One region of the Denitratisoma sp. DHT3 genome, then DNA from elsewhere that is predicted to be linked to it. Evidence: riboswitches for the same ligand, from Rfam matches in the RefSeq annotation. Region 1 holds a riboswitch; the other holds the start of a gene.
The links. Region 1 has a riboswitch for cobalamin ahead of cobT (nicotinate-nucleotide--dimethylbenzimidazole phosphoribosyltransferase). Riboswitches for the same ligand answer to the same signal wherever they lie in the genome.
Positions count from the first base shown of each region.

Region 1 (4,377 bases):
CAAGTTTTACTTCGTAAATTCGGCCGACAGCAGCCAGATAAAGTGCTTATCGCAGGCGCTTTCGGTAGTGTCATTGACTTGGGCCGCGCTTTGGCAATCGGCATGTTTCCGGACTCAGGCCTGGAAAACATCTTGTCCGTGGGTAATGCCGCAGGCGACGGCGCCCGCATCGCCCTGCTCGACGCCCGCCGCCGCGCCGAGGCTGACCAGATCGCCCGGTTGGTGGAATATATTGAGCTCACCGCTGACCCCCATTTCAACCAGGACTTCGTGGACGCAACTTTACTGCCCCATGCCGAAGACGACTTTCCATCCCTGAAGGGTAGCCTGGCAGGGCAACGGCCAAACCCGGCGGAGCATGCATGATGATCAATCGCCTGGCAGACCGAAAACTCATAGTAGACGGGAATGAACTTCATCATCTGATGGGCTATCCCCATGGTCAGCCGATAAGTCCTCCAATTCAGGAAGTCATCGATCAGCAGCTAGCCCAATTGAACGGGCTGGCACAACCTTGGGGAACTTGGTTGGAAATCCCCATCGAATGTATTGATGGGGAGCAGATTCGACTCACGGGTCAGGCCTGTCTGCGCAGCCAACGACTGAGCAAGATTTTGCGCAAATCCAGTGCTATCCGCCTCATTCTAGCTACCCTAGGGCCCCGCGTCAGCGAAAAGGTCCGGCAGTACACAGACGATGGCGACATGCTGGAGGCCTTGGCGTTAGACAGCGCGGCTACGACTGCGATCAGCTCTATGATGGAAGGGTTGCAAGCTGATTCCTACAGGGACGCTAGCAGCAGGAGTTTTGGCAGCACACTCCGCTATGGCCCAGGCTATACCGGATGGAAGATTGGCGACATCGAGGTACTTTTCGATTACCTGCCCAAGGGGCAGGTACCTGTAAGGCTCAATGATCAACACATGATGATCCCCGAGAAAAGCCTGCTCGCAATCGTTGGGCTGGTGCCTGGTGGCCGCTCCGAATCTCCTGAGGTTGATCCCTGCCGGATTTGTGATCTTAAGAACTGCGTCTTGCGCAAGCAACCCTATGGCGGATCCCGGAAGTTGGACTGAGTCATATCAGCTGACTCGCGAACCAGGCCATGATCCCCGTAGTTAGCCAAACAGTGAGGCCCTTACGGACCAATCCCAGCCCTCGATGTAGATCCCTGGCAATAGGATTCCTGCCAGCTCCTAAAAGCGGCCGTTGCTCACCAACGCCCTGATAGCTTGCAGTGCCACCGAGAATAAGCCCCAGACTTCCGGCACCTGACGCCATTACCGGTCCTGCATTAGGGCTATCCCAAGTGTGTGCCTGATGCCGCCAGCTGGTGATCGCCTGCGTGGTATTTCCCAGCAGGGCATAAGTCAAGGCCGTCAGCCGTGCGGGCAGCCAGTTCAGCGCATCGTCCAGTCGGGCTGCCGCCCAGCCAAAGTTGCGATAGCGCGGACTCTTGTAGCCCCACATGGCATCTAAGGTGTTGGCCAGGCGAAACAGCACCGCCCCCGGCCCTCCTAGCAAGGCAAACCAGAACAGGGCACCGAACACAGCGTCGTTTCCGTTCTCCAGCGTGGTTTCCAGTGCGGCCCGCGTCACTCCATCGGCATCCAGCACTGCCGTATCCCGAGAAACGATCCGCCCCAGCGAGACACGTGCGGTGGTAAGGTCGCCCGCCTCCAGCGGATGAATCACGGCGAGCACATGCTGTTCTAGGCTGCGGGCGCCCAGACTGAAATACAAGCACAGGCATGATGCCAGCCAACCCAGCCCCCACGGTAGACGGCACAAGGCTAGGGCTAGCAGGCTCAGGGGGACCACGGCGAGCAACCAAGCCGACAGGCCGAGAATCTGGCCATGGCGCGGGATGGCGTTTTCCACCCGCCAGCGCGCCTCGATCGCGCCTGCCAAGCGGCCAAACCCCACCAGGGGATGCCATTGTCGGGGTTCCCCCAGCCATCGATCTAACATCACTGCTCCGATGGCAGCCAGCAGCAACAATCCGCTATTCATAGATTTCTCCAACATCGGAGCAGATTGTATGCGCACTCATAATAGAAACTTATCGAGACACTCGTGGAACTTTGACATACCACATTTGTGGAATTGATAATCAGCGTGGTAACACACCTCGCTAGCTAAGGGAACACGGTGCGAAACCGTGGCGGGCCCGCCGCTGTGACCGGGGACGCTGCCTGCATGGTCCATGACCAACCACTGTGGTAATAATCATCCACGGGAAGGTGCGGGCAAGGCGAATGATCCGGGAGTCAGAAGACCTGCCGGCGAGTGATCCAATCAACGTCCTACTGGGCCATGGCTGGAAACCGTACCCATGTCTTGGACTGTCAACTGGAGAATCGGATGCATTCATTTAGCAAAATTGGCGCCGACTTGCGCCCGCTTCAGACTACCTTTGATGAAGCCTTGCAACGCAAAATTGATCTCAAAACCAAGCCAAAGGGAGCCTTGGGACGGTTAGAAGAACTGGCCCTACAACTCGGTCGCATCCAGAATACGCTGTCACCAGAAATTGTTGCCCCTCATCTGTTGGTTTTCGCAGGCGATCATGGCGCTGCTCAAGAAGGCATATCTGCCTATCCTCAAGAAGTCACCTGGCAAATGGTGGAAAACTTCCTGGCGGGTGGTGCTGCAATTAACGTATTCGCTCGCCAGTTGGGCTGGTCTTTGCAAGTGGTTGATGCAGGCGTCGCTCATGTCTTTGGAAAACGAACAGGCCTTATAGATGCCAAGATTGCTCCTGGAACTGCCAGTTACCTGGAAGGACCTGCCATGACCGACGCCCAATGCCATGCGGCGATCGAAATAGGAAGTGAGCTTGTTCGACAGTTGATCCAAAACGGATGCAATGTATTAGCTTGTGGAGAAATGGGAATTGGCAATACCGCTTCAGCTTCATTGATCACCCATTACCTAGCCCCTGCCCCATTGAATTCCTGTATCGGCCCCGGGACTGGACTCGACGATGTCGGCCTTATACGCAAGCAGGAATTACTCTCTGTAGCCGCATCCCGCTATCGTGGAAATTCCGATCCCTTGGCGATCCTAACCCACTTTGGCGGCTTCGAAATCGCGATGATGACAGGTGCACTACTCGCCGCTGGCGAAGCCGGTGTATTGATCATAGTAGACGGATTCATCGTCACTGCCTCCCTGCTTATAGCTGCTAGGCTTCAACCTCACCTGCTAGATTATTGTGTTTTTGCCCATGGATCAGAAGAACCCGGGCATAAGATTCAGATGGGTGCCCTAGGTAAAAGACCATTACTGAATCTTGGCATGCGTTTAGGCGAGGGGACTGGCGCAGCGTTGGCATTACCACTCATTCAAGCAGCAGCAAATTTCCTGGTGCAGATGGCCAGCTTCGAGTCTGCCGGTGTCTCCGAAACAACTATCTGACGGGTGATGATCCCTTAGTGCTTTCACCATGGCCAAATATCAGTCCCAACGCACTTTATCTTCCTTATCTTCGCTAACACCACTGCACCATGGCGGCCGATTAAGACAAGCATCCTTACAGTGGGATATACCCATCCACCAGTGGGTAGACTTATCCACTGGCATATCACCATTCTCTTATCCTGCCTCACCGCCGCCCAGCAATTGTTGGCAACGTTTACCTGAGGAAGACGATGAACTTCAGACTGTGGCACGCAAATATTACGAACTGACAGAGGATCAGTCTTTATTACCCGTGGCTGGATCTCAGGCAGCGATCCAGGCCTTACCTCGCTTGCGTACTCCTTGCCGTGTAGCCGTGCAAGCACCAAGTTACGCAGAGCATTTGAGAGCCTGGCACCGAGAAGCCCATCAAGTGCGGACTTTCTCTCCAGAATCATTAGATGATGTGGCGACGAATGCCGATGTGGTAGTTGTTATCAATCCGAATAACCCAACCGGTCATCGGCATTCCTCCGATAAGCTGTTAGCTGTCGCTCACAAGTTGAATCGACGTGGAGGCTGGCTTGTAATCGACGAAGCTTTTGCTGACGTTGATCCAACAGGAAGTTTAATATCCAATGTCGGTGCCAACTGTCCTAGCCTGATAGTGCTGCGTTCTCTCGGCAAGTTCTTTGGTTTGGCAGGGGCGAGAGTTGGTTTTGTCATCGGACCGGCGTCATTACTCACCATTCTGGGTGATCAATTGGGGCCTTGGTCCATAGCCCATCCATGCCGCCACGTTGCAGTGCAGGCACTTACCGACCAGCCCTGGCAATTCAACCAACGCCGCCGACTGGTTCAGGCCAGCCAGAGACTGGCGGCAATATTAGCCAGCTTTGGCCTCAAGGGAAACACGACCAGCAGCCTATTCCACTACATTCCAAGGAACGATGCTGCAAGGCTCCATCATGCCTT
Region 1 covers NZ_CP020914.1:2,217,521-2,221,897, reverse strand. The annotation lists gene B9N43_RS10270 (ASKHA domain-containing protein) at 1-366, shown strand, start outside; gene B9N43_RS10265 (hypothetical protein) at 363-1,076, shown strand; gene cbiB (adenosylcobinamide-phosphate synthase CbiB) at 1,078-2,013, opposite strand; cobalamin riboswitch at 2,098-2,302, shown strand; gene cobT (nicotinate-nucleotide--dimethylbenzimidazole phosphoribosyltransferase) at 2,365-3,420, shown strand; gene cobD (threonine-phosphate decarboxylase CobD) at 3,449-4,377, shown strand, end outside.

Region 2 (4,377 bases), 200 kb from region 1:
CGGGCCACCATGCCGAAGGCGGAGCTGGACTTGCCCTTGCCGTTGCCGGTGAGCACCAGGATCAGTCCTTTGGACACCGTGGCGCGGGCGATGGCGGCATCCACCACGGCCTTCTTCCGCGCCATGCGATCGGCATGGCGCTGGTCGCGTTCCGCACTCATCAACGATCCTCCCGGCGAGCGGCCGCCTGGCGCGGCAGCATGGCCGACAGCGCGGCCCAGGCGGCGACCGCCAGGCCCACGTAGCAGGCCATCGTCCCCAGCATGGGCGGGAAGTAGCGCACCAGGCGCGGCAGGAAGCCGGCCAGCGTGGGATCGGCGTAACGTCCGCCGAAGAAATAGAAACCGCCGCTGGAGCACAGCTCCGCCACCAGGGCGGAAAGGAGCACGGCCAGGACCAGCGCGGCCCAGGGCTCCGAGACGCCCCGGCGTTGACGCGCATACCAGCGTCCGCCGAGCCAGAGTGCGGCGTAGGCCGGCAGCAGCATGGCGTAGGCGGGCGTCACGCAGAAACCGGAGACGCCGCCGAGGACGATCGCCGCCCAGTCGATGGCCGCCGCCAGCGCACAGAGGCCGGCGAAGGCGCGCAGCGAGCCGAGCACGGCGCCGCCAAGGAAGAACACCGCCCAGGAGGCGTCGGGCAGCGTATGGAGGCCGGCCCAGTGGTGGCTGCGGGTCAGCGCCATGAGCAGGGTCAGGGCGAGGATCAGTACCCGAGGATTGCGCAGGGTGGTTGCGTTCATCATGTCATGCTCCTTTCGTTGGAAGATCAGGGTTGGTAACGCAGGGTGAGATACAGCCCGCGGCCGGGCTGGTTGTAGAGGTAGGCGGTTTCATAGCCGCGGTCGAGAAGGTTCTCGATCCTGGCTTGCAGGCGCCAGACGGGGTCGATGCGGTATTCCGCGCGCAGGTCGACGGTGGCGTAGCCGCCCAGGCGCACGGTGTTGGCGAGGTCGTCGTAGCGATGGCCCTCGCCCCGCAGGTCCGCGCCCCAGCGCCAGGCGCCGGCCTCGCGATCGGCGCTGAGCAGGAACGATTGGCGTGCCCGGCGCGGCAATGTCTTGCCATGGTTGGCGCCGGCGCCGAGGTTTTCCGGGTCGAGCAGGCTCAGGGTGCCGCGCAGTTCCCAGTCACGGCCGCGCCACGATGCCGTCGCCTCGCCGCCGCGCAAGCGCGCGGCATCGATGTTGACCGGCGTGAAGCGGCTGTCGAAACCGATCAGCCGGTCGATCCGCGTCTCGAAGGCATTCACCGACCAGCGGCCGGCGGGCAGCGTGCCGGCGAGGCCCAGGCCGAGACTGCGCGCTTCCTCGGGCCGCAGCTGCGGATTGCCGAAACCAGGGTAGTAGAGCTGATTGAAGGTCGGCGCCTTGAAGGCCGTGCCATGGCTGGCAGTGAGGCGCAGGTCCCGCGTCAGGGCATGGCCCCAGGCCAGGGCGCCGGTGGTCTTGGCGCCGAACTGCTCGCTGTCGTCGCGCCGCGCGGAGAGCTGCCAGTCGTGGCCGCCCGCCTCGGCCAGATATTGGGCGAAGACGCCGGCATTGTCGCGGCTGCCGACGGCGTAGCGGGTGGTGCTTTCCAGCCGGTCGCGCTGCCAGTCCACCCCGGCCACCAGTTGCTGGCCCGGAGCCAGGGCGATTTCGTTCTGCCAGTTCACCGTGTCGCGCCGGGTATTGAAGCGGCTCTTGAACAGCGCATCCTTGAAGTTGTCGGCGGCGTCCCGGCTCTGGCCGAGGCGCAGCGTGGCGCGCCAGCCGGCGAGCGGCGCGACGCCCAGGCTGGCGCCCAGCGCCTGCTGCACGGACTGCGCGGCATTGACGCTGCTGCCGTCGTACTTGTTGCGGCTCTCGGCGCGCAGCCAGTTCACCTCGGCTTCGGCGCCGTTGTCGAAGCGCCAGCCGAAGCGCAGGCGGCCCGATTGGTTGCGATAGCCGTCGCGATCCGGCTCCGCCACGAAGCAGCCCGCGCTGCGGCTGCCCTTGCAGGCGTTGAGGCCGGCGGTCTCGAAAGTCGCCGCGCCCAGGCTGTACCAACCGGCGGCGCCGAAGTTGCCGGCCAGGGACGCGGCGCCTTGCCAAGTTCCGTGACTCCCGGCGCCGAGAGAGAGCGCCGGCCGCGCGTCCCGGCCGCCCTTGCGGGTAAAGATCTGGATCACCCCGCCCAGCGCCTCGGAACCGTAGAGGCTGGAGCGGGCGCCGCGCACGATCTCGATCCGCTCGATCATTTCCAGCGGCAGGTCCTGCAAGGCGGCGGTGCCGGTGCTGGCGGAGCCGAGCTTGACGCCGTCCAGCAACACCAGCACATGGTCGGCATTGGCGCCGCGCAGGAACAGGCTGGTCACCTTGCCCTGGCCGCCGGCGTTGGCGATGGCGATGCCGGGCTGAAAGCGCAGCAGATCCTGTACGGAAACCGCCTGGCTGCGCTCGATCTCCGCCCGGTCGATCACGGTGACGGGCAGCAGCTCGGTCTCGGCCGGCCGGGCCGTGCGGGTCGCCGTCACCACCACGGCGCCGGCATCGACAACCGCCGCCGACTCGGCGGCAAGGACAAAAGGGGAACCGAGCAGCAAGGCTGCCGGAAGAAAGCGGGACTTCATGAAAGCTCCTCATCTGCGCACACCCGCGCGCCAGGTTGGCCAAACGGCCTGCAGAGGAGATTCAGAAAGAAGGGCGTGCACCCTTCTCGGTGCATCGCCCTCCGCAACGCCGACATTCGACTCCAGGCCGGTCTCCGGGCTGGCGAGCGGGAGGTTTCCCGGGAACCGGCGCCTTCCCATGCGGATGCACAGTGGCTCTGGCCGATTCCTTGACTCGCTTACCGTTGCGGGGGCAGCGCCGGAATTGCCCTTGCGGGCGCACCGGCTTCCCGTTTCATCCCCGAATGGGGACACCTGAAGCGGGGCGCATCTTAGCAGGTATGATTCGCGCCATGTCAATCGCCTTGTCCCGCCGGCGCGCGACGCGCCTGTTCCCCCTCGTCGTTCCCCTGCTCCTGGCCGCCTGCGGCAGCGTGCCGCCGCGGCCCGCGGCCGAGCAGGGCGAGGCCGCGACGCCCGCGCCCGCGACCACCAGGAAGGCGCCGCCCAAGGCGGCCGCCTACGTCTTGAAAAAGGGCGGCGGTTTCTACAAGGACGACGGCCCCGGCGACAATCCGCCCGAGGACATGGAGGCCATTCCCGACGCCGTGCCGCAATGGGAGCCGTTGCACCGTTTCGCCAACAATCCCTACTCGGTGCTGGGCAAGGACTACGTGCCCATGAAGGACGCCGCGTCCTACAAGGTGCGCGGCATCGCCAGCTGGTACGGCCGCAAGTTCCACGGCCAGAAGACCTCCTCCGGCGAGCCCTACGACATGTATGGCATGACCGCCGCCCACACCACGCTGCCGATCCCCTCCTACGTGCGGGTGAGCAACCCGGCCAACGGCCGCGCCGTGGTGCTGCGGGTGAACGACCGCGGCCCATTCCACGGCGACCGCATCATCGATCTTTCCTACACCGCCGCCTGGAAGCTGGGACTCACCGGCAACGGCAGCGGCCTGGTGGAGGTGGAAAGCCTGCGTCCGGGCGAAACCCCGCTCCCCTTGCCGGGTCTGTCGCCGACCCTGGCGTTGCGCAACCCGCCGCCGCCGGAGGACGATCCCATCGCCCGCCTGGCCAGCGAGCCGGCGCCCGCCGCACCGGCCGTGGCCGAGGCGCGCGGCACCTTCATCCAGTTGGGCGCCTTCGGCAACCCCGACAACGCCGACAGCTTCCGCACCCACATGACCCGCGAACTGGACTGGCTCTCGGACCGTTTCCGCACCGAAGTGGCGGGCAAGCTGCACCGGGTGCAGATCGGCCCCTTCGCCAGCCGCGCCGAAGCCGAGGCCGCGGTCTCGCGCATCGCCAACGCCCTGGGCGTGCGGCCGACGATCATCGTCCGCTGACCTTTCCCATCCGCGCCCGCGCGGCGTGGTGCCGCGCCGCCTACGCTGCGGACGGCGGATTGTGCACGAACGCCGCCCGGACCACGTCGGTCACCCAGACCAGGCCGTCGCCCATGCGCTCGGGCGCGGAAACGCCCTCGGCCTTGCTGACGGTCATGCCGGGAAAGCCCGGCACCTGGCGTAGCGCGTCCAGCTTGCCGGGGCGGATGACGGCCTTGATTTCCCTCATTGTTTCCCACGGATATACAATCAAAGGGCGCGCCTTGTAGCCCAAAGAAAACATCCGCATGGTACCTGAAGGTCGATCTCGGTCATTTTTACAGAGACTGCGATTGTTTCCCCTATCGATACAATTTCAGACGTTGCACGGCCTCGAACGACGAGGCGACCGCCGGCAACGGCACATCTCCAGCCCGGACAGGGGCTGTCTGCGCCAGTTTGGCAAAGAGGG
Region 2 covers NZ_CP020914.1:2,417,596-2,421,972, forward strand. The annotation lists gene cobO (cob(I)yrinic acid a,c-diamide adenosyltransferase) at 1-161, opposite strand, end outside; gene B9N43_RS11100 (hypothetical protein) at 161-745, opposite strand; gene btuB (TonB-dependent vitamin B12 receptor) at 769-2,595, opposite strand; cobalamin riboswitch at 2,703-2,908, opposite strand; gene B9N43_RS11110 (septal ring lytic transglycosylase RlpA family protein) at 2,928-3,926, shown strand; gene B9N43_RS11115 (P-II family nitrogen regulator) at 3,967-4,155, opposite strand.
Region 2: it holds a riboswitch for cobalamin, as region 1 does, so the genes downstream of both, btuB (TonB-dependent vitamin B12 receptor) here and cobT (nicotinate-nucleotide--dimethylbenzimidazole phosphoribosyltransferase) in region 1, are expected to answer to the same signal.